DNA from 2 places in the Paraburkholderia sp. A3BS-1L genome. Region 2 is predicted to be linked to the other one. Evidence: riboswitches for the same ligand, from Rfam matches in the RefSeq annotation. Region 2 holds a riboswitch; the other holds the start of a gene.
The links. Region 2 has a riboswitch for manganese ahead of P5W99_RS34520 (sodium:calcium antiporter). Riboswitches for the same ligand answer to the same signal wherever they lie in the genome.
Positions count from the first base shown of each region.

Region 1 (11,029 bases), on a different replicon from region 2:
GAAGGTCGTCTCGCGCTCAAGGCGGTCAACGCCTGCATTCAGTTTCTTCCAACACTCGATGGCCGCGCGCTCTTCACGGTCGAAGACCTGCGCGCGCCCGACGGCACGCTGCACCCCGTCCAGCAAGCGATGGTCGACTGCCACGGTTCGCAGTGCGGCTTCTGCACGCCCGGCTTCGTCATGTCGATGTGGGCGCTCTACGAGCGCCAGGGCGCCGATGCCGGCCTGCCCGCGCGCGACGAAATCGATCAGGCGCTCTCCGGCAATCTGTGCCGCTGCACCGGCTACCGGCCGATCATCGACGCAGCACAGCGCATGTTCGACACGACGAGCTATCCGCGCGTCGCACTCGCGCGCGAGCCGCTCGAAGCTGCGCTGCGCTCGATCGCGCGCAGCGACACCTTCGACTATCGGGGCCCCGACGCCCGCGGCGCCGCGCACGGCCACGCCACGTTTTTTGCACCGCGCACGCTCGAAGCATTCGCCACGCTGCGCGCCGAGCATCCGCAGGCGCGCGTGCTCGCGGGCGGCACCGACGTCGGCCTGTGGGTCACCAAGCAGCTTCGCGATCTGGGCGACGTGCTCTATACCGGGCAGGTCGCCGAGCTGAAGCGTGTCGAGCGCGACGCGCAGACGCTCACGATCGGCGCGGCTGTGCCGCTCGAAGAGGCCTACGCGGCGCTCGCCGTCGACTACCCCGAACTCGCGGAACTGTGGGCGCGCTTTGCCTCGCTGCCTATCCGCAACGCGGGTACGCTGGGCGGCAACGTGGCGAACGGCTCGCCGATTGGCGACTCGATGCCGGCGCTGCTCGCGCTCGACGCCGGGGTGATCCTGCGCCGCGCTGCGCGTGTGCGCACGCTGCCGCTCGCGGCGTTCTACACGGGCTATCAGAAGAACGTGCTCGAAGCGGGCGAGTTCGTTGAAGCGATCCGCGTGCCGCGCCCCGCGCCGACACTGCGGTTTCGCACCTACAAGGTGTCGAAGCGCTACGACCAGGATATCTCGGCGGTTTGCGCGGCGTTTGCGCTCGAGACCGGCGAGGATGGCGCAATCGCGAACGCGCGCATCGCGTATGGCGGCATGGCCGCGATACCGCAGCGCGCCGCCCACGCCGAAGCAGCGCTCGCGGGCGCACAGTGGAACGAAGCGGCCGCGCAGCGCGCCATGGCCGTGCTCGACGCCGACTATCAGCCGCTCACCGACATGCGCGCGAGCGCCGCGTATCGCCTGAAAGTCGCGCGCAATCTGCTCTGGCGCTGCTGGCTGGAAACGCGCGACGACGCGCCGCTCGCACTGTGTGACGTGAACGCCTTCGTGTTTGCCTCCGAGGCGGAAGTCGTCGACGAAACCGGCGTAGGCCCGGGCGCAACGCTTGCGGGAGACGCATCATGAACCGCCAGTCCGATCCGCTTATCGTGCAACCCGCCGCACAAACCGCTGCGCAGTCAACGCAAGCGGCGCTCGGCGCGCCATTGCCACACGAGTCCGCAGACCTGCACGTGAGCGGTGAGGCGCGCTACACCGACGACATCCCCGAACTGCACGGCACGCTCCACGCCGCGCTCGGCCTGTCGCGCCACGCACATGCGCGCATCGTGGCGCTCGATCTCGCGCGCGTGCGCGCCATGCCCGGCGTCGTCGCGGTCCTGAGCGCCGCCGATATTCCCGGCGAGAACAACTGCGGCCCGGTCCTGCACGACGACCCGGTGCTGGCGCAAGATGAAGTGCAGTATCTCGGTCAGCCCGTTTTCGCCGTAATCGCGACGAGCCATCAACTCGCCCGCCGCGCGGCCGCGCTCGCCGCCAGCGACGACGTCGTGCGCTACGCGCCGCTCGAAGCGGTGCTCGACATCGCCGAAGCGAAAGCGCGCCAGCAGTACGTCCTGCCGCCGCTGCGCCTCACGCGCGGTGAGCCGGCGGCGCGCATCGCGGCAGCGCCCCACCGCATCGCCGGCACGTTTGCCGTAGGCGGCCAGGAGCAGTTCTATCTCGAAGGTCAGGTCGCCTATGCGCTGCCCGAGGAACAGGACGGCATGCTCGTCTACAGCTCGACGCAGCACCCGAGCGAGATGCAGCAGTTGATCGCGCATCTGATCGGCTGGCCCGCGCACCGCGTAATGTGCGAATGCCGGCGCATGGGCGGCGGCTTCGGCGGCAAGGAATCGCAATCGGCGCTGTTCGCCTGCGTGGCGGCGCTAGCCGCGTACAAGCTGCGCCGCCCCGTGAAGCTGCGCGCCGACCGCGACGACGATTTCCTCATCACCGGCAAGCGCCACGACGCGCTCTACGAATATGAAGCCGGCTACGATGACGCAGGACGCCTGCTCGGCGCGCGCGTGGAAATCGCGCTGCGCGCGGGCTATTCCGCCGATCTCTCGGGCGCGGTCGCCACGCGCGCGGTCTGCCATTTCGACAACGCCTACTATCTTTCGGACGTCGAAATCGTCGCGCTCTGCTGCAAGACCAACACGCAGTCGAACACGGCTTTCCGCGGCTTCGGCGGCCCGCAGGGCGCACTCGTGATGGAGGTGATGCTCGACGGCATCGCCCGCGCGCTCGGCCGCGATCCGCTCGACGTGCGCCGCGCGAACTACTACGGCATCGGCGAACGGGACGTCACGCCCTACGGGCAACGCGTCGCGGACAACGTGCTCGCGCCGCTCACCGAGCAGTTGCTCGCGTCGAGCCAGTACGCCGCGCGCCGCGCCGCGCTCGCCGCGTTCAACCGCACGAGCCCAGTGCTCAAGCGCGGCATCGCGCTCACGCCGGTGAAGTTCGGCATCTCGTTCAACGTCCCGCATCTGAACCAGGCGGGCGCGCTCGTGCACGTCTATCGCGACGGCTCCGTGCTCGTGAACCACGGCGGCACCGAAATGGGCCAGGGGCTCAACACGAAGGTCGCGCAGGTGGTCGCGGGCGTATTCGGACTGCCGCTCGCGCAGTTGCGCGTGAGCGCCACCGACACGTCGAAGGTGGCGAACACGTCCGCCACCGCCGCCTCGACCGGCAGCGACCTGAACGGCAAGGCCGCCGAAGACGCGGCGCTCGCGATCCGCACGCGCCTCGCCACGCTCGCCGCCACGCAGTACGGCGGCGCGCCCGAAAACGTCGCGTTCGAAGATGGCCTGGTGCGAGTGAACGGCAAGGCGATCGCCTTCGCCGAGTTCGTAGAAACCGCGTATCTGAAGCGCGTGCAACTGTGGTCCGACGGCTTTTACGCCACGCCCACGGTCCATTGGGACGCGCGCACGCTCACCGGCCATCCGTTCTATTACTTTGCCTATGGCGCGGCGGTGTCGGAAGTGGTCGTCGACACGCTCACGGGCGAATGGAAGCTCGTGCGCGCCGACCTGCTGCACGACGCCGGCCAGTCGATCAACCCGGCCATCGACATCGGCCAGGTGGAAGGCGGGTTCATCCAGGGCATGGGCTGGCTCACGAGCGAGGAGCTGTGGTGGAACCGCGACGGCAAGCTCATGACGCACGCGCCCTCCACCTATAAGATTCCGGCGATCAGCGATACGCCCGCGGCGTTTCACGTCCAGCTCTATCGCAACGAAAACGCCGAGCCCACTGTGTTCCGTTCGAAGGCCGTGGGCGAGCCGCCCTTGCTGCTGCCGTTCTCGGTGCTGCTCGCGATCCGCGAGGCAATCGGCGCGGCCGTGCCCGAGGCCCGCGAAGCCGCGCCGCTCAATGCGCCCGCCACGCCCGAGGCGATCCTTCATGCAATCGGGGCGCTCGACGCCCTGCGCGAGCACGCGGCAAGCGTGTCGGCCGCCGCCCCAACAGAAGCTGTCGTCAAGTAGGAGAACCGCCCGATGCAAGCCTGGGTCACCGACCTTCAACACCTGCTAGCGCACGGCGATGCCGCCGTGCTCGTGACCGTCGCGCGCGCCGAAGGCTCGGTGCCGCGCGAAGCCGGCACGAAGATGATCGTCACGCGCGAAGCGGCCCGTCATACGATCGGCGGCGGCCATCTCGAATGGAAGGCCATCGAGACCGCGCGCCAGGTATTGCGCGACGGCATGCGCACGCCGCATGCGCGCCGCCTTGAGCGATTCGCGCTCGGGCCGAGCCTCGGCCAGTGCTGCGGCGGAGCAGTCGTCCTTGCGTTCGAGCGGCTCGACGTCTCCGACCTCGGCTGGCTCGCCACGCTCGCCCGCCGGCTCGCGGCGGGCGCCTCGACGGTTCGTAGCGTATCATTCCGCTCCTCGCGGAATGGAGCGCCTTCCGGCGCAGAAACCGACCTGACGGATGCCTCGGCGGCCGATACAGTTTTGCTTTCGGAACCCGAGCCCGGCGTGGAATCGCCCGATTGCCTGCTGTGGGACACGGGCGCGCCGGGCGATGGTAACCATCACGGCGACGGCACGATGCTGCTCACCGAAACGATCGCGCCCAACGAGCGGCCCGTCGTGCTGTTCGGCGCGGGCCATGTGGGCGCGGCGCTCGTGCGCGTGCTCGGCACGCTGCCCTGCCGGGTGCGCTGGGTGGACGAGCGCGACGCCGCGTTTCCCTCGCCGGAAGCGTTCGCGGCGCTCAATGCGCCCAACGTCACGATCGATGCCAACGACGCACCTGACGAAGCCATCGACGCTGCCCCGCCGGGCACGAGCTTCATCGTGATGACGCACGATCATTCGCGTGACCTCGATCTTGCCGAGCGCATCCTGCGTCGCGGCGACTTCCTGTTCTTCGGCATGATCGGCTCGCACACGAAGCGCAAGCAGTTCGAGCACCGGCTCGCCGCGCGCGGCATCGATCCGCTACAGATCGCGCGCATGCACTGCCCGCTCGGCGTGGAGGGCATCGTCGACAAGTCGCCCGAAGTCATCGCGATCTCGGCCGCCGCGCAATTGCTGCAGGCGATCGAGGCGTCGGCGGCGGCCGCCGGCACGCCTGGGCATGCAGCCGTTGCGGTTACCGGCACGTCCGCTACCGGCACGATCCATTCCGCGTGATGTCAACCACTGAACGCAACCGATCGATCCAACCATGACCATCACGCCCACCGTCAACCCGTTCGCAGCGCTCGTACAAAAAGCGGCGCGCGCGCCGAAGGCCGAGCTGCACATCCATATCGAAGGCTCGCTCGAACCCGAGCTGATCTTCGCGCTCGCGCAGCGCAATCACGTCGAGCTTGCTTACGAGTCGATCGAAGCGCTGCGCGCGGCCTACGCGTTCACCGACCTGCAGTCGTTCCTCGACATCTATTACGCAGGCGCGAGCGTGCTGCTCAACGAGCAGGACTTCTACGACATGACGATGGCCTACTGCGAGCGCGCGCTCGCGGACAACGTCGTGCACACCGAAATATTCTTCGATCCGCAAACGCACACCGAACGCGGCGTGCCGATCGAAACGGTGGTCGCGGGCATCGACCGCGCACTCGCCGACGCCGAAAAACGCGGCCTCACGAGCAAGCTGATCCTCTGCTTCCTGCGCCATCTGAGCGAAGCCGACGCGCTCGCCACCTTCGACGCCGCGCTGCCGCTGTTCGCGCGCTATCCGCGCATGATCGGCGTGGGTCTCGATTCGTCGGAGCGCGGCCATCCGCCCTCGAAATTCGAGCGCGTGTTCGCGAAGGCGCGCGCGCAAGGGCTGAAGCTCGTCGCGCATGCCGGAGAGGAAGGCCCGCCCGCCTATATCTACGAGGCGCTCGATCTGCTCAAGGTCGACCGCGTCGACCACGGCGTACGCAGCATCGAGGACAAGGCGCTCGTCACGCGCCTCGCCGACACGCGCGTCGCGCTCACCGTCTGCCCGCTTTCGAACCTGAAGCTCTGCGTGTTCGACGACATGACGAAGCACACGCTCAAAAAGCTGCTCGACGAAGGCGTCGCGGTGACCGTCAATTCCGACGATCCCGCGTACTTCGGCGGCTACGTGAACGAGAACTTCAGCGCCATCATCACGGCGCTGCAGCTCGACGACCAAGAGGTGTACACGATCCTGCGCAACAGCTTCGAGGCGTCTTTCGTGACGCCCGAGGAACGCGCCGCGCTGATCGCGCAGCTCGATCGGTACTGGAGCGGCGCCGTGGCCTGATCCCGCGCAGCTCCCCAAGCTTAAGGCTTCACCCTTGATGAGGACCGGCGCGCCAGCGCCGGCCCCAGGGCTTTTGCGCGCCGCGTTTTCAGGAGCGGTGCGCATACATACGGCTCATGAACACCTGAATTTTTCGGAGACGAAGTTCCCATGACTCAATCGGCTTATCGCGCAAAACTGTTGACGTTCACCGGCGACCCCGCGCAGTCGCCCGACGCTGCCGTCTTCCACGAAGACGGCGTGGTGATCGTCGAGAACGGCCGCGTGGTCGCATCGGGCGCATGGTCCGAGCTCAGCGCTCGCATGGCTGAAGGCGCGACGGTGCACAACCTGCGCGACAAGCTGATCGTGCCGGGCTTCATCGACACGCACATTCACTACCCGCAGACCGACATGATCGCCTCGCCGGCGCCGGGCCTGCTGCCGTGGCTCGAGACCTACACGTTCCCGACCGAGCGCGGCTTCGCCAATGAAAACGTGGCGTTCGAGACGGCGCGCTTTTTCGTCGACGAACTGCTCTCGTGCGGCACGACCACGGCGCTCGTCTACTGCTCGGTGCACAAGCAATCGGCCGATGCGCTGTTCACGGCGAGCGAGTCCCGGAACATGCGCATGATCGCGGGCAAGGTCCTGATGGACCGCAACTGCCCCGAGTTCCTGCGCGACACGCCCCAGACCGGCTACGACGACAGCGCCGAACTCATCTCGCGCTGGCATAACAATGGCCGCCAGATGTACGCGCTCACGCCGCGCTTCGCGCCCACCTCGACCGAGGCGCAGCTCGAAGCGTGCGAGGCGCTCGCGAAGGCGCACGGCGACATCTTCATTCAGAGCCACGTCGCCGAAAATCTCGACGAAGTGAAGTGGGTGAAGGAACTGTTCCCGCGCCAGCGCAGCTATCTCGATGTCTACGATCATTACGGACTCCTGCGCCGCCGCGCCGTGTACGGCCACTGCATCTGGCTCGACGACGAAGACCGCCGCCGCATGGCGCAAACCGGCACGGTCGCGGCGCACTGCCCGACCTCGAACCTGTTCCTCGGCAGCGGCCTGTTCGACTTCGACAAGGCCCAGGCCACCGAGATGCCCGTCACACTCGCGACAGACGTGGGCGGCGGCACGTCGTTCTCGATGCTGCAAACCATGAACGAAGCGCACAAGGTCGCGCGCATGGGCGGCCATCACCTGACGGCCACGCGCATGTTCTGGCTCGCCACGGCCGGCGCGGCAGCCGCGCTCGATCTCGCCGACAAGATCGGCACGCTCGCGCCGCAAAGCGAAGCCGACTTCGTCGTGCTCGACCCGCAGGCCACCCCGCTGCTCAAGCGCCGCACCGCGCGCGCCGAATCGCTCGAAGAACTGCTGTTCGCGTTCGCGCTGCTCGGCGACGACCGCGCCGTATTCGAGACCTACGCAGCCGGTACGCGCGTGCACAGCCGCGACACGGCAAAGCGTTAAAATCCCACGGCAAATCCACATTCCAACGGCCCCGGCGAAGCCGGGTGTCGGAAAAACCCCAATGCTATAATTCGCCGTCCATTGGGGAGTAGCCGCCCCGCTCCGTGCCGCCCGGCTAGCCTTCGGGTCTTGGCGCGCGCCGCGCATGCGCAGCGGGAGCATCCGTCAACAGACTTGGCCCGCGCGGCCATGGCGGACGCAGCCTTAGTACTCAGGCCTGGCGAGACCGATGACTCATGCCCGCCGCAACAGGGCCCGGCGGGCCGTGAGTCGTCGCTCGCATTTATCTCGGCCCGAGGATCACCAACACGTGAATCACGCCTTTCTCGTCTCGACCGGCGCAGTCGCGCTCGCCGAAATCGGCGACAAGACGCAACTGCTTTCGCTCGTGCTCGCAGCGCGCTATCGCAAGCCCATGCCGATCATTCTCGGCGTACTGGCCGCCACGCTCGTCAATCACTCGGGCGCGGGCGCGCTCGGCGCGTGGCTCGGCTCGCTCGTCACGCCCTCGGTGATGCGCTGGGCGCTCGCCGTCTCCTTCGTCGCCATGGGATTGTGGATACTCGTGCCCGACAAGCTCGACGAGGGCGAAGCCAACGTCAATCGCACGCGCCTCGGCGTGTTCGGCGCCACCGTCGTCACCTTCTTTCTCGCCGAGATGGGCGACAAGACGCAGATCGCAACCGTCGCGCTCGCCGCGCGCTTTCACGACTTCTTCGGGGTGGTGGCCGGCACGACGCTCGGCATGATGATTGCCAATGTGCCTGCGATCCTGCTGGGCGACCGCTTCGCCCACAAGCTGCCGACGGGCCTGGTGCACGGCATCGCCGCCGTGCTGTTCGTGGTGCTTGGCGTGCTCGCCATCATGGGCGTGGGCGTTTGATCGTCTGTAACGCTTGAGCCGCCACTGACGCTGGCTCCGTCTACTTTGCCGGAGCGGCCGCTGCCGGTGCGGTTCCTGGCGCCGCCGCCGGGACTTCGGCCGGCGCCCCCGTGGTCTTGTCCACGGGCAGTTTCACCTGCTGCACCGAGCCGTTCTGCAGCGGGAAGTTCGACAGTGCGCTGCGCACCAGAAACGGCATGATGTGCACGAGCGAGGGATCGTCGCCCGAGGTGCGCGCGGTGACGTTATAGACCTCCTTCCCGCCCGCCTGCTCCGTGATGCGGATGCCGAGTGCATGCGAGTACACCGGATAGCTCTGGTTCACATAAGCGGGGCCCCAGGGACCCCAAGGCCCCCACGGATTGAACGGTCCCCAGTACGGAGCCGGCCACGGGTTGTAGAACACGGGCTGCGCCACCGTGACCGTGTCCATGCGGCTGCCGTAGGCGAGGCCCACGAGATAGCGCGCCTGCCGCTCGGGCACCTGGCGGAATGCGTACGAGGAGAGCCCGTCGGCAACGAGGCTCTCGTAGGTCGATTGCTCGATGCTGTGCTGCTGGTCGGGATTGCGCGTGAACGCGTAAGTGCGCGTGGCATCGCTGCCGCCTCCCCACGCGGAGAACGCGGTCACCTGGCTCGTCACATAGGTCGTGCAGCCGGACAGCGTCACGGCAAGCGCCGCCAGCAACAGCAGCGCGCGGCGGGTCCATCGGTCGGGCATCATGGTCTTCTCGTTGCAGTCGTGGCAGTGACGACAGTTCGTCGGCGCGCGGCAAGCTTGCGGTGGTCGACACCGCAGGCCCCGATCATACTGACTCGCGCCCCAGCGGGAAAGTTCGGGCCCGCTGCGCGGCGCACGCCTGCGGGCCATCTCGGACAAGCTGCGCGAGCCTTTGTACAATGGGGCGAGCGGCCGCGTCATCGTACGCAAGGCGCGGCCTCCCTATACCGCTATCCGACCCGAAGCTTCCCCGCACGAGACCATGTCCGATACCGCCACGCCTACTGTGATCCGCCGCGAAGACTACGCGCCGCCCGCCTTCCTGATCGACACCGTCGACCTCGAATTCGACCTCGCGCCCGGACACACCGTCGTCAAGAGCACGCTGCGCGTGCGCCGCAATCCCGCTGCCAAGTCCGCGCCGCACCTCGAATTGATGGGTGAACAGCTCGAATTCATCGGCGCGCAAATCGACGGCAATGCCTGCGAAAACGTGCGTGCGCACGAACATGGCCTGACGATCGAGAACGTGCCCGACGCGTTCACGCTCACGCTCACGGGCGCCAACGACCCGGAAGCCAACACCACGCTCTCGGGGCTCTACGTATCGAGCGGCAACTTCTTCACGCAATGCGAAGCTGAAGGCTTTCGCCGCATCACCTGGTTCCTCGACCGCCCCGATGTCATGTCGACCTACACCGTCACGCTGCGCGCCGACAAGACCGCGTGCCCGGTGCTGCTCTCGAACGGCAATCTCATCGAAGCAGGCGAACTGCCCGACGGCCGCCATTATGCGAAGTGGGAAGACCCGTTCCGCAAGCCGAGCTACCTGTTCGCGCTGGTGGCCGGCAAGCTCGTGGCGCTCGAAGAGCGCATCAAGACCGGCTCGGGCAAGGAGAAGCTGCTGCAGGTGTGGGTCGAGCCGCACGATCTCGACAAGACGCGCCATGCGATGGACTCGCTGATCCACTCGATCCGCTGGGACGAGCGGCGCTTCGGCCTCGAACTGGATCTCGACCGCTTCATGATCGTCGCCGTGAGCGACTTCAACATGGGCGCGATGGAGAACAAGGGGCTCAACATCTTCAATACGAAGTACGTGCTGGCGAATCCGGAAACGGCCACCGACGTCGATTTCGCCAACATCGAGGCCGTGGTCGGCCACGAATACTTCCACAACTGGACCGGCAACCGCGTGACCTGCCGCGACTGGTTCCAGCTGAGCCTCAAGGAAGGCCTCACTGTGTTCCGCGACCAGGAATTCTCGGCGGCAATGTCGGGAGGCGACGAGAACGAAGCCGCCCGCGCGACCAAGCGCATCGAGGACGTGCGCGTGCTGCGCCAGATGCAGTTCGCCGAGGATGCAGGCCCGATGGCGCATCCGGTGCGTCCTGAAAGCTACGTCGAGATCAACAACTTCTACACGATGACGGTCTACGAGAAAGGCGCGGAAGTCGTGCGGATGTATCAGACGCTGTTCGGCCGCGACGGCTTTCGCAAGGGCATGGACCTCTACTTCCAGCGCCACGACGGCCAGGCGGTGACCTGCGACGACTTCCGCCGCGCCATGGCCGACGCCAATGGCCGCGACCTCGCGCAGTTCGAGCGCTGGTACAGCCAGGCGGGCACGCCGCGCGTCACGGTCACGACGCGTTACGACGAAGCCGCGAAGCGCTATAGCGTCACGCTCGCGCAGGGCTATGCGAACGGCTCGCCGGCCGCGCGCGACACGCAGAAGGGACCGCTCCTGATCCCGTTCGCGATCGGCCTGATCGGCCCCGATGGCGCCGACCTGCCGCTCAAGCTCGAAGGCGAATCCAGCTCCAGCATGACAGCAAGCACGACGCGCGTACTCGAACTCACCGAGGCGCAGCAGACCTTCACCTTCGTCGACATCGCCCACAAGCCCCTGCCCT
Region 1 covers NZ_CP120442.1:2,373,452-2,384,480, forward strand. Annotated here, with positions in the region: gene xdhA (xanthine dehydrogenase small subunit) at 1-1,395, shown strand, start outside; gene xdhB (xanthine dehydrogenase molybdopterin binding subunit) at 1,392-3,809, shown strand; gene xdhC (xanthine dehydrogenase accessory protein XdhC) at 3,822-4,964, shown strand; gene P5W99_RS10770 (adenosine deaminase) at 4,999-6,051, shown strand; gene guaD (guanine deaminase) at 6,202-7,509, shown strand; yybP-ykoY riboswitch at 7,568-7,728, shown strand; gene P5W99_RS10780 (TMEM165/GDT1 family protein) at 7,820-8,392, shown strand; gene P5W99_RS10785 (DUF4136 domain-containing protein) at 8,433-9,116, opposite strand; gene pepN (aminopeptidase N) at 9,376-11,029, shown strand, end outside.
Region 1: it holds a riboswitch for manganese, as region 2 does, so the genes downstream of both, P5W99_RS10780 (TMEM165/GDT1 family protein) here and P5W99_RS34520 (sodium:calcium antiporter) in region 2, are expected to answer to the same signal.

Region 2 (11,029 bases):
CACGAAGTACGCGCCGGGCGGGCGCGCGGGCGCTATCGGCTATCTCGTGGGCGAGCCGCACCAGGGCCTCACGTACATGTTCCATATGATGAACGAGGCGCGCATCGGCGTGGGTCTCGGGGCGACCATGCTCGGCTATACCGGCTATCTGCATGCGCTCGACTACGCGCGCAATCGTCCACAGGGGCGCAGCGTGGGCGCGGCAGGCAAGGACCCGGCTTCGCCGCAGATCAGACTGATCGAGCACGCCGACGTGCGCCGCATGCTGCTCGCGCAAAAGAGCTATGTAGAAGGCGCGCTCGCGCTCAATCTCTGGTGCGCGCAACTGGTGGACGAAGCGCGCGCTGCCGCCGACGACGCGGCGCGCGAGCCGCTCACGCTGCTGCTCGACCTGCTCACGCCGATAGCGAAGAGCTGGCCCTCGCAGTGGTGCCTCGCCGCCAATGATCTCGCGATCCAGGTGCACGGCGGCTATGGCTATACGCGCGAATACAACGTCGAGCAGTTCTACCGCGACAACCGCCTCAACCCGATTCACGAGGGCACGCACGGCATCCAGGGCCTCGACCTGCTGGGCCGCAAGGTCACGATCAAGAACGGCGCGGCGCTGAAGCTATTCGTGCAACGTGTGCAGGCTACGACGGACCGCGCACTGTCGAGCGGCGACAAGCAGGATGCCGCGTATGCGCGCTCGCTTGAAGCGGCGCTGAATCGTCTTGTCGATGTCACGCAAACGCTCTGGTCGGCCGGCGACCCGAGCGTCGCGCTCGCCAATGCGTCGGTGTATCTGGAAGCGTTCGGGCACGTGGTGGTCGCGTGGGTCTGGCTCGAACAGGCGCTCACCGCGCGCGCGGCGCTTGCGCGCACAAGCGGCACAAGCGAGGAAGGCGGCAAAAACGACGATGAGGCCAGCTTCTATCGCGGCAAGCTCGCCGCCGCCAAATACTTCTTCGCCTGGGAGCTGCCGAAGACGGGCGCACAGTTCGATCTGCTCGCCTCGCTCGACCGCACGACGCTCGACATGCAGGATGCCTGGTTCTAATCCGGCGGTCGTGCGCCGCTCAAAGCACTTGAGCGCCAGCAAACCTGCCCGCCGCGCTCCCCCACCTACCTGACTGGGGGGGTGTCCCCCCCGCGCGCTGTCCTTACCCTGAAAGCCGTTCTGCCCACGCCGCCAGCGCGGGCAGAGTCACATCAGAGGAGACAGACCCTGCGCCGCCCCGAACCCGCTTCGGGCCGCCTGCGGGATTTCGCGCACTACCACCAAAGTGGACGACGCATGACGCCGTATCCACGACAGGGGACACCCATGAGCTCACCCTCCGCCGTGCCCGTGGCGGGCGAATACGATTATCTGGTGATCGGCGCCGGATCGGCCGGCTGTGCCGTGGCGGGCCGCCTCGCAGACGATCCAACGGTGCGCGTCGCCGTGATCGAGAATGGCGGCCCGGACGACCATTACCTGATCTGGACGCCCATCGGCCTCGCCAAAACCGTCGTCAAGCCTGGCCCCTACAACTATGGCTACTACACCGAGCCACAGCCGGCGCTCGGCGGCCGCACCAGCTATCAGCCGCGCGGCCGGGTGCTGGGCGGCTCTTCGTCACTCAATGGCATGGTCTATATCCGCGGCCATCGCAAGGATTACGACGACTGGGCCGCGCTCGGCTGCGAGGGCTGGAGCTACGACGACGTCCTGCCCTACTTCAAGCGCAGCGAGAACAACACTCGCTTCGCCGGCACCGACAATCCGTGGCACGGCACGGACGGCCCGCTTTATGTGAACGACCTGCGTTCGCCCAATCCTTTCTGCCATCACTTCCTGCAAGCCGCGCAGCAAGCGGGCCATGCGCTGAACGACGACTTCAACGGCGCCGAGCAGGAAGGCTTCGGCTACTACCAGGTCACGCAGCACAACGGCGAGCGCTGGAACGCGGCGCGTGCCTATCTGCACCGGGGCAAGACCACGAACGGCCACTACAACTTCGGCCGTAATAACCTGGCAGTGCTGACCGGCACCCGGGCGCTGCGCCTCGTCTTCGAAGGGCGGCGCGCGGTGGGCGTGCGGGTCGTGCGCGATGGCGTGCAACACGTCCTGCGCGCACGGCGTGAAGTGATCGTGAGCGGCGGCGTATTCAATTCGCCGCAGCTCTTGCTGGCCTCGGGCATCGGGCCTGCCGCGCATCTGCGCGAAATGGGCGTCGAGGTGCTCCACGACCTGCCCGGGGTGGGCGAAAACCTCCAGGATCATCTGGACATCGTGCTCAACACGCAACTCGACAGCACCGATCTGTTCGGCGCGACGCTGCGCGGCGGCCTGCGTCTCCTCAAGGAGATCCGCCGCTATCGGCGCGAACGTACCGGCATGCTGACGTCCAACTTCGTCGAAGCAGGCGCGTTTGTGAAGAGCCGCCCCGAGCTCGATCGCCCCGACCTCAACCTTGTGTTCACCGTCGCCCTGATCGGCAATCGCAACATGGGCAGCCGACGCAAGCTCGGCCACGGCTACTCGGGGCACGTATGCGTGCTGCGCCCCGAAAGCCGCGGCGTCGTGCGCCTGCGCTCGCCCGACATGCGCGAAGCGCCGCTGATCGACACACGGCTGATGAGCGCGCCACGCGACATGGAAACGCTGATAGCCGGCATCCACATCATGCGCAATATCTTCGGGCAGCCTGCGCTGAAGAACCTGGGCGGCCGCGAAATGAAAAGCGAGAGCTTCGCCGATGAAGCCAGCGTGCGCGCTTTCGTGCGCGGTCACGCCGATTGCCTGTATCACCCGGTAGGCACCTGCAAGATGGGGCGCGACGCGGACCCGCACGCGGTCGTCGATCCCGAACTGCGCGTGCGAGGCGTGGAAAGTCTGCGCGTGGTGGACTGCTCGATCATGCCAACGCTGATCGGCGGCAACACCAACGCTCCGGCCATGATGATCGGCGAAAAGGCCGCCGACATGATTCGCGCCGCACAACGCCGGGCATAGCGAGAATATCGTCGGCAAGGCGCCGGCAGAATCTGGGAGACACACGATGCAACATCCGATCAAGCAAGAAGCCCAGCGGGCGCTGCCCGGGCCGCTTCCCGCAACCGAGGCGACCATCGCCGCGCAACAGCACGCGCTGAACGACCTGCCGCCCGACGATCCGATTGAAGTCGCCGATGCACAGCACGGCTTTATCGGCACCATAGCCGATGCGGAGATTCGCGGCGCATACGGGCAACTGATCTGGAGCCTCGCCGATTATGGCTTTCTCGACGAGCAAGCCGCGCCGCCCACCGCGCATCCCGGTCTGTGGCGCCATGCGCGGCTGAACAGGCTGCACGGTCTCTTCAGCGTGACCGAGCGCATCTATCAGGTGCGTGGCTTCGACGTTTCCAACGTGACGTTCATCGAAGGCGAGACCGGCCTGATCGTGATCGATCCGCTCACGTGCAAGGAAACCGCTGCCGCCGCGCTCGAGCTGTATTTCGCGCATCGTCCGAGGCGCCCTGTCGTGGCGGTCATCTACAGCCACAGCCATGCCGATCACTTCGGCGGTGTGCGAGGCGTCGTGGACGAAGCGGATGTCGTGGCCGGCAAGGCGCAGGTCATCGCGCCCGCTGGATTCATGGAAGAAGCGGTGTCGGAAAACGTGATGGCGGGCACGGCCATGGCGCGGCGCGCGCAATTCCAGTTTGGCCATACGCTCGCGCGCAATGCCTGCTGCCAGATCGATGCGGGCATGGGCAAGAATATTCCGCGCGGCACGATCACGCTGATTCCACCGACAAAGCTGATCATGCAAATGACCGAATCGCATGTGATCGACGGCGTCGAAATCGTGTTTCAGCTCACGCCCGAAAGCGAAGCGCCCGCCGAGATGCACTTCTGGTTCCCGCAGGAGCGCGCGCTCAACCTGGCCGAGAACGGCACGCGGTCGCTGCACAATCTGTGTCCGCTGCGAGGCGCGCAGGTACGCAACGCGCAATCGTGGTCGCGATACCTGGGCGAGTCGCTGGAGCGCTACGGGCGCGAAGCCGAGGTCGTGTTCGCGCAGCACAACTGGCCGACCTGGGGCAACGAGCGCATCGTCGATTACCTGGAGGCGCAGCGGGATCTCTACAAATTCCTGCACGACCAGACTGTGCGCCTCATGAACCACGGCTTGAACGCCGTTGAAATCGCCGAGCAGATTCGCCTGCCGGACGAGTTGCGTTCGAAGTGGCATGCGCACGGCTACTACGGCGCTGTCGTGCACAACGTCAAAGCCATCTATCAGCATTACCTGGGTTGGTACGACGGCAATCCGGCTAACCTGCACGCCCTGCCTCCGGAGGCTTCCGCACCGCGCTATGTCGAGTACATGGGCGGAGCCGATGCCATGCTCGAGCGCGCGCGTCGAGATTTCGATCAAGGCGAGTACCGTTGGGTCGCCCAGTGCATGAACCACCTGGTGTTTGCACAGCCGCAGTTGCGCGAAGCGCGCGAACTGGGTGCTGCTGCGCTCGAACAGATGGGGTATCAGGCCCAATCGGCAACGTGGCGCAACGCGTTCCTGCTCGGCGCGCGCGAACTGCGCGAAGGGCGAGATGCTTCGACCGAATTCGGCAGCCGCAGCGCCGACATGGTCAGCGCGATTACCGAGGAAATGTTCTTCGACTATTTCGCCGTTCGTGTCGATGGCCTGAAGGCGCAGCATCTGAACATGCGCATTGCGTGGCGTTTCAGCGACATCGATAAGCAGTTCAAACTGAATCTCCAGAATGGGGCGTTGACGTGGTGCTACACATCGCCAAACGAGCGCACCGATCTGAGCGTGACCATGTCGAGGCAAACGCTCAACCGGATCCTCTGCGGGGAAACGGGCTTTCAGGAAGCCGTACTTGCGCGCGAAATCCAGCTGGACGGCAAGGTCGAACTGTTCCGCGCCATGCTAGGGACCCTCGACAAATTCGACGGCGATTTCAACGTCGTGGAACCGTGACGCAGATGTGCCGACGAACTACGCCATGAAACGAGCCCCCTCCCGCACAACCGCATTCGTCGGCTATAATGCGCCGGTCTTAGGGGAGTAGTCTGCGTCACGCGCGATGCGTGTCGCGCCGCCGTCAACATAATTGGCACGCTGTGCCATGGCGCCGGCAGCCGTTCTTCGGCCTGACGAGACCTATGACGTCATCCTTCATACCCGGGCTGGGCGGGGGGATTGCGTCATTGGTCCGTCCGTCCAGCCCGAGGAATGCCGTTTCCCATGCACCGCTTTTCACGCCGCCACGCGATCGCAGTCGCACACCCCCGCACGACGGAGCGCTCGTCATGATCTGGACGTTCGCCCTGCTCATTGCCGCCGCCGGCATCATCTATCTATCCTGCGAAACCTTCGTCAATGCCGTCGAGTGGCTCGGCCAGAAGCTCAAGGTCACGCAGACGGCCACCGGCACGATCCTTGCCGCGTTCGGCACGGCGCTGCCCGAAAGCGTGGTCACGCTCGTAGCCGTCGCGTTCGGCACCGATCCGGCCCACAAGGAAATCGGCATTGGCGCGGCCATTGGCGGGCCGCTCGCGCTCAGCACCGTCGCCTATGCGGTGGTGGGCGTCGCGTTGCTGGCGACGGTCGCGCGCGCGGGCCGTGCAGGCGCCGGCACCGTCGACGCCGATACGCGCCACCTGCGCCGCGACCAGCTCTGGTTCCTCGCGATCTTCGTGGCGAAAATCGGGCTCGGACTCGTGGTGTTCAGTTTCAAGCCCATTCTCGGCATTGCGTTTCTCGCGGCCTACGCGCTCTATTGCTGGAAGGAGCTGAGCGACGATGGCGATGAGATCGAAGACGTGGGGCTCGAGCCGCTCAAGCTGCGTCCGCGCGATGCGGACCCGTCGCTGTTCTGGGTCCTGCTCCAGACCCTGGGCGCGCTGGTCGTGATCTTCTTCGCCTCGCACCTGTTCGTGCAGCAGATCGGTAAAGTAGGACCGTGGCTCGGCCTGAGCCCGCAATTGACTGCGCTGCTCTTCAGCCCGATCGCCACCGAGCTGCCGGAAATCATGAACGCGATCATCTGGGTGCGTCAGGGCAAGGAGCGGCTCGCGCTCGCGAACATCAGCGGCGCGATGATGATCCAGGCGACTATTCCCACCGCATTCGGCTTGTTCTTCACGCCGTGGCACCTGGGTGCGCCGTCGATTCTTGCCGCGGCCACGACGATGCTCGCCATCCTGTTCCTGCAATGGGCGTTCCGTGCGCCGCAAGTGCATAGCCGCCAGCTTACGCATGTGGGCTGGCTCTATGCGGTGTTTGCGGGCATGCTGTGGGTGATTCCGAAGTGATTGGCTTGCAGCGGTTGCGCAACACGTTGCGAAACCGCCGCCCCACGACCCTCAATGCGTCGCATGCAGATACAGATACAGCGACGCAGCCGCCACGCCGCCCAGCAGCGGTCCGAGCACGGGAATCCACGCATAGCGCCAGTCGCTGTCTCGCTTGCCCGGGATCGGCAGCAGCGCATGCATGATGCGCGGCGAGAGATCGCGCGCCGGGCTCATGGCGTAGCCCGTGGGGCCGCCCAGCGAAATGCCGATGCCGAGCACGAGCAGGCCAACCGGCAATGCATCGAGCGCGCCCAGGCCCACCTGCGGCGAGGCCAGATACAGTACGCCGAGGATCAGCACGAAGGTACAGATGGCTTCGGTCATCACGTTGTGCCGCACGCTACGGATCGCAGGCGCGGTGCAGAACACGGCGAGCTTGAGATCGGCATCGGCTTCGTTCGCGAAGTGCTGGCGATAAGCGAGCCACACGAGGAACGCGCCCGCCATGCCGCCGAGCATCTGGGCGACGATGTAGCCGCACACCTTCGACCATGCGAACTTGCCAGTGAGCGCGAGGCTGATCGTCACGATCGGGTTCAGATGCGCGCCGCTGTACGATGCGGTGACGTACACGGCCACGAACACGGCCATCGCCCAGCCCATCACGATGACGATGAGGTCGGCGCCCTTGCCTTTGGTCTTTGCGAGCAGCACGTTGGCGACCGCGCCGTTGCCTAGCAGTACGAGTATGGCCGTGCCGATGAATTCAGCAATGTATGGTGACATTCTGATTATTTCTCAGGATTCCGAAATTGACGCGAGACCAGCGCAGTGCTGGCTGCGCGGCCCTTCGGTATTGGGTTACGTTGACTCGTTCGAGTTCTTTGGCCGGATGTCGCCGCGGCGTTACTGCGTGTCGTCGGCCCAAGCCTTGGCGGCGCGCACCGCGCGCTGCCATCCCGCGCGACAGGCGTCCACCTGCGATGGCGGCATGGCGGGCGAGAAACGCTTGTCCACATGCCACTGGCTCTGCAGTTCGTTCACGCTTTTCCAGTAGCCGGTCGCGAGGCCAGCGAGATAGGCCGCGCCTAGCGCGGTGGTTTCGGTAATCCGCGGACGCACGGCATCCACTCCCAGCAGGTCTGCCTGGAACTGCATGAGCAGGTTATTGGCGCTCGCCCCGCCGTCCACGCGCAACTCGCCTACGCTGATGCCCGAATCGGCCTCCATGGCAGCGAGCACGTCGAGCGATTGATACGCGATCGAATCGAGCGCGGCGCGCGCGACGTGCGCTGCGGTCGTGCCGCGCGTCACGCCAAAGAGCGAGCCGCGCGCGTGCGCGTTCCAGTGCGGCGCGCCAAGGCCAGCGAAGGCCGGCACCAGATACACACCATCCGTGTGCGGCACGCTCGCCGCAAGGGCTTCGACTTCCGCCGCGCTCTTGATGAGGCCCATGCCGTCGCGCAGCCATTGCACCACGGCACCAGCGATAAAGATGCTGCCTTCGAGCGCATAGTTCACCTCGTCGCCAATCTGCCACGCAATGGTCGTCACGAGATTGTTCTTCGACTCGATGGGCTTCGTGCCCGTGTTCATCATGAGGAAGCAGCCCGTGCCGTAGGTATTCTTCACCATGCCGGAGGCCGTGCACATCTGGCCGAACAGCGCCGCCTGCTGGTCGCCGGCAATGCCTGCGAGCGGAATCTTCGACGCGAATACCGTGGTTTTGGTCGGCCCATACACTTCGGATGACGAACGAACTTCGGGAAGCATGCTGCGCGGAATATCGAGCGCGTCGAGCAGCTCGTCGTCCCATTTGCGCGTGTGGATATTGAACAGCATCGTGCGCGAGGCGTTGGTCACGTCGGTCACGTGCAATTCGTGCTTCGTGAAATTCCAGACGAGCCAGCTGTCGACGGTGCCAAACGCGAGCAAGCCTCGACGCGCCTTTTCGCGCGCGCCTTCCACGTTGTCGAGAATCCAGCGGATCTTGGTGGCCGAGAAGTACGCGTCGATCGGCAGACCGGTCTTCGCGCGCACCATGGCTTCGAGGCCTTGTGCCTTGAGTTGATCGCAGAAGCCGGCCGTGCGGCGGTCCTGCCAGACGATCGCGTTGTAGATGGGATGGCCGGTCTCGCGGTCCCAGACGATGGTGGTTTCGCGCTGGTTCGTGATGCCAATGGCGTCGATATTGGTGCCGTTCAGTCCCACGCGCGTAACGGCTTCGGCGGCCACGCCCGCCTGGGTCGACCAGATTTCCTGCGGATCGTGCTCGACCCAGCCCGGACGCGGATAAATCTGCTCGAACTCCTTCTGGGCCATCGAGACGATATGGCCCTGCCGGTCGAACAGCATCGCACGCGAACTCGTGGTGCCCTGGTCGAGCGCAAGAATGTACTGTTGGTCCTGCATGTCTCTTATCTCCATCCGTGAGTAGTTTTGATTCACGCCGCGATGTGCGGCGCGCGGCTCGCGGCAAACCACGCTTCGAGCGCCGCCGTGACCGCCTCCAGCGTGCCCGACGCCACGTGCAAGCCGAGCTTCGAGCGGCGCCAGAGCACGTCCTCGGCGCAGGTCGCCCACTCGGTATCACGCAAATAGCGCAATTCGGCCTCGTAAATGCCTGGGGCAATCTGCGGCCCCAGTTCTTCGAGCGACGCAGCCTTGCCGATCAGGCGCTCAGCGCGCGTGCCGTAAGCGCGCGCGTAACGCAGCGCGAGCGGCGCGGGCAGCCAGGCGTGGCGACCCGCGAAGCCTTCGGCGAAGGGCGCGAAACGCGCGTTCGCGATGTCGCCGCCCGGCAGCGGCTCGCCGGCGGTCCAGCCCGGCGCGTTGCTGCCCAGCACGCGGCACAGCCTGTCGCCGGCTTCTTCCGCGAGCTTGCGAAACGTGGTGATCTTGCCGCCGAACACGGAGAGCAGCGGCGCGCCTTCGGTGTCGTCCATCTCCAGACGATAGTCGCGCGTGACCGCCGACGCATTCTTCGTGCCCTCTTCTTCGAGCAGCGGCCGCACGCCCGAGTAGGTCCAGTGCACGTCGGCGGGCGAGATCTTGCGCTTGAAATAGCGGTTGATCGACTCGCACAGATAGCGCGTTTCGTCGCCGTCGATCGAGACTTTCGCGGGATCGCTGCGGTATTCCACGTCGGTCGTGCCGATCAGCGTGAAGTCGTGCTCGTAAGGAATCGCGAAGACGATGCGCTTGTCCGGATTCTGGAAAATGTAGGCGTGGTCATGATCGAATAGACGCTTCGTCACGATATGGCTGCCCTTCACGAGGCGTACGCTGTGCTGCGCGCCGCGCCCGAGCGCGCCGTGCAGCACCTCGCCCACCCATGGGCCCGCCGCATTGGCCACCGCGCGCGCGCGCACGTCGAAGGTGCTGCCGTCGGGGCGGCGCAGGGTCGCCAGCCATTCGCCATTCACGCGCTGCGCGCCAACGAGCTTGGTGCGCGTGAGAATCCGCGCGCCGCGCTCCTGCGCGTCGAGCGCATTGAGCACGACCAGACGCGCATCGTCCACCCAACCGTCCGAGTAAACGAAACCGCGCCGAATGGTGTCGATGAGCGGTGCGCCCGCCGCGTGGCGGCGCATGTCGATGCCGCGCGAGCCCGGCAGCAGCTCGCGCCTGGCCAGATGATCGTAAAGAAAGAGCCCGACGCGGATGAGCCACGCGGGGCGCAGGTTGGGCATGTGCGGCATCACGAAGCGCAGCGGCCACATGATGTGGGGCGCCGAGCGCAACAGCGTCTCTCGCTCCTGCAGCGCCTTGCGCACGAGGCCGAACTCGCGGTGTTCGAGGTAGCGCAGCCCGCCGTGAATCAGCTTTGTGCTCGCTGACGAGGTGTGCGAGGCAAGGTCGTCCTGCTCGCAAAGGAGCACGGAGAGCCCGCGCCCAGCCGCGTCACGCGCGATGCCCGCGCCGTTGATTCCGCCACCCACGACGAGCAGATCGTAGCGATTCTGTTGACTCACCTGCGTTCCCTGATAGTTCCGGCAAACTCGCGATCCTGGTTGATCACGCCAAAGCATTCACCAGGATCGAACCAAAAAATGTTCGAATTCGAAATTTATCGAACAAAACCGAAAAAGTAAAGTTCGCTTTTATGGTGTGACGAGCGGACTTCCGGAATCGCCTGACAAAAGGCAACTGCCCTGCATATCGCTGGATTTCAAGCGCAAGTGGACGCCCGATCAAGCGCCTGGAGAGCGTTTGAACAAGCTCGAAAATTTTCGAATGATGTTCGTATTGCTTTCGTTTCGGCACATGCGGGTGCGCCGCGCCGCTGCCTAGTCCGCGACGTACACGGCCGTTCCCGCCTGGGCAACGGTCTCGTTCATTTGGGCGGGCAGGGGCTTGTCGGTGAAAAGCGCGTGAATCTGGCTCAGATGCCCCTGGCGCACGAGCGCGGGCCGGCCGATTTTCGAATGATCCGTCACCAGATAAACGGTGCGCGCGTGCTCGATGATCGCTTCCGCCACGTGCACCTCGCGCGTGTCGAAGTCGCGCAGCGTGCCATCGGTTTCGATCGCCGAGGTGCCGATAATCGCGTAATCGACCTTGAACTGACGAATGAAGTCGATGGTGAGCTCGCCCACAATGCCCTTGTCCCACGGCCGCACGATGCCGCCCGTAATGAGCACTTCGCATTCCGGGTAGCCGCTCATCATGCTCGCCACGTTCAGATTGTTCGTGATGACGCGCAGGCCGCGATGGCGGTTGAGCGCGCGCGCGACCTCCTCGGTC
Region 2 covers NZ_CP120445.1:836,314-847,342, reverse strand. Annotated here, with positions in the region: gene P5W99_RS34535 (acyl-CoA dehydrogenase) at 1-1,042, shown strand, start outside; gene P5W99_RS34530 (GMC family oxidoreductase) at 1,310-2,983, shown strand; gene P5W99_RS34525 (alkyl/aryl-sulfatase) at 3,030-4,964, shown strand; yybP-ykoY riboswitch at 5,035-5,212, shown strand; gene P5W99_RS34520 (sodium:calcium antiporter) at 5,297-6,301, shown strand; gene P5W99_RS34515 (MIP/aquaporin family protein) at 6,353-7,069, opposite strand; gene glpK (glycerol kinase GlpK) at 7,190-8,695, opposite strand; gene glpD (glycerol-3-phosphate dehydrogenase) at 8,728-10,257, opposite strand; gene P5W99_RS34500 (DeoR/GlpR family DNA-binding transcription regulator) at 10,573-11,029, opposite strand, start outside.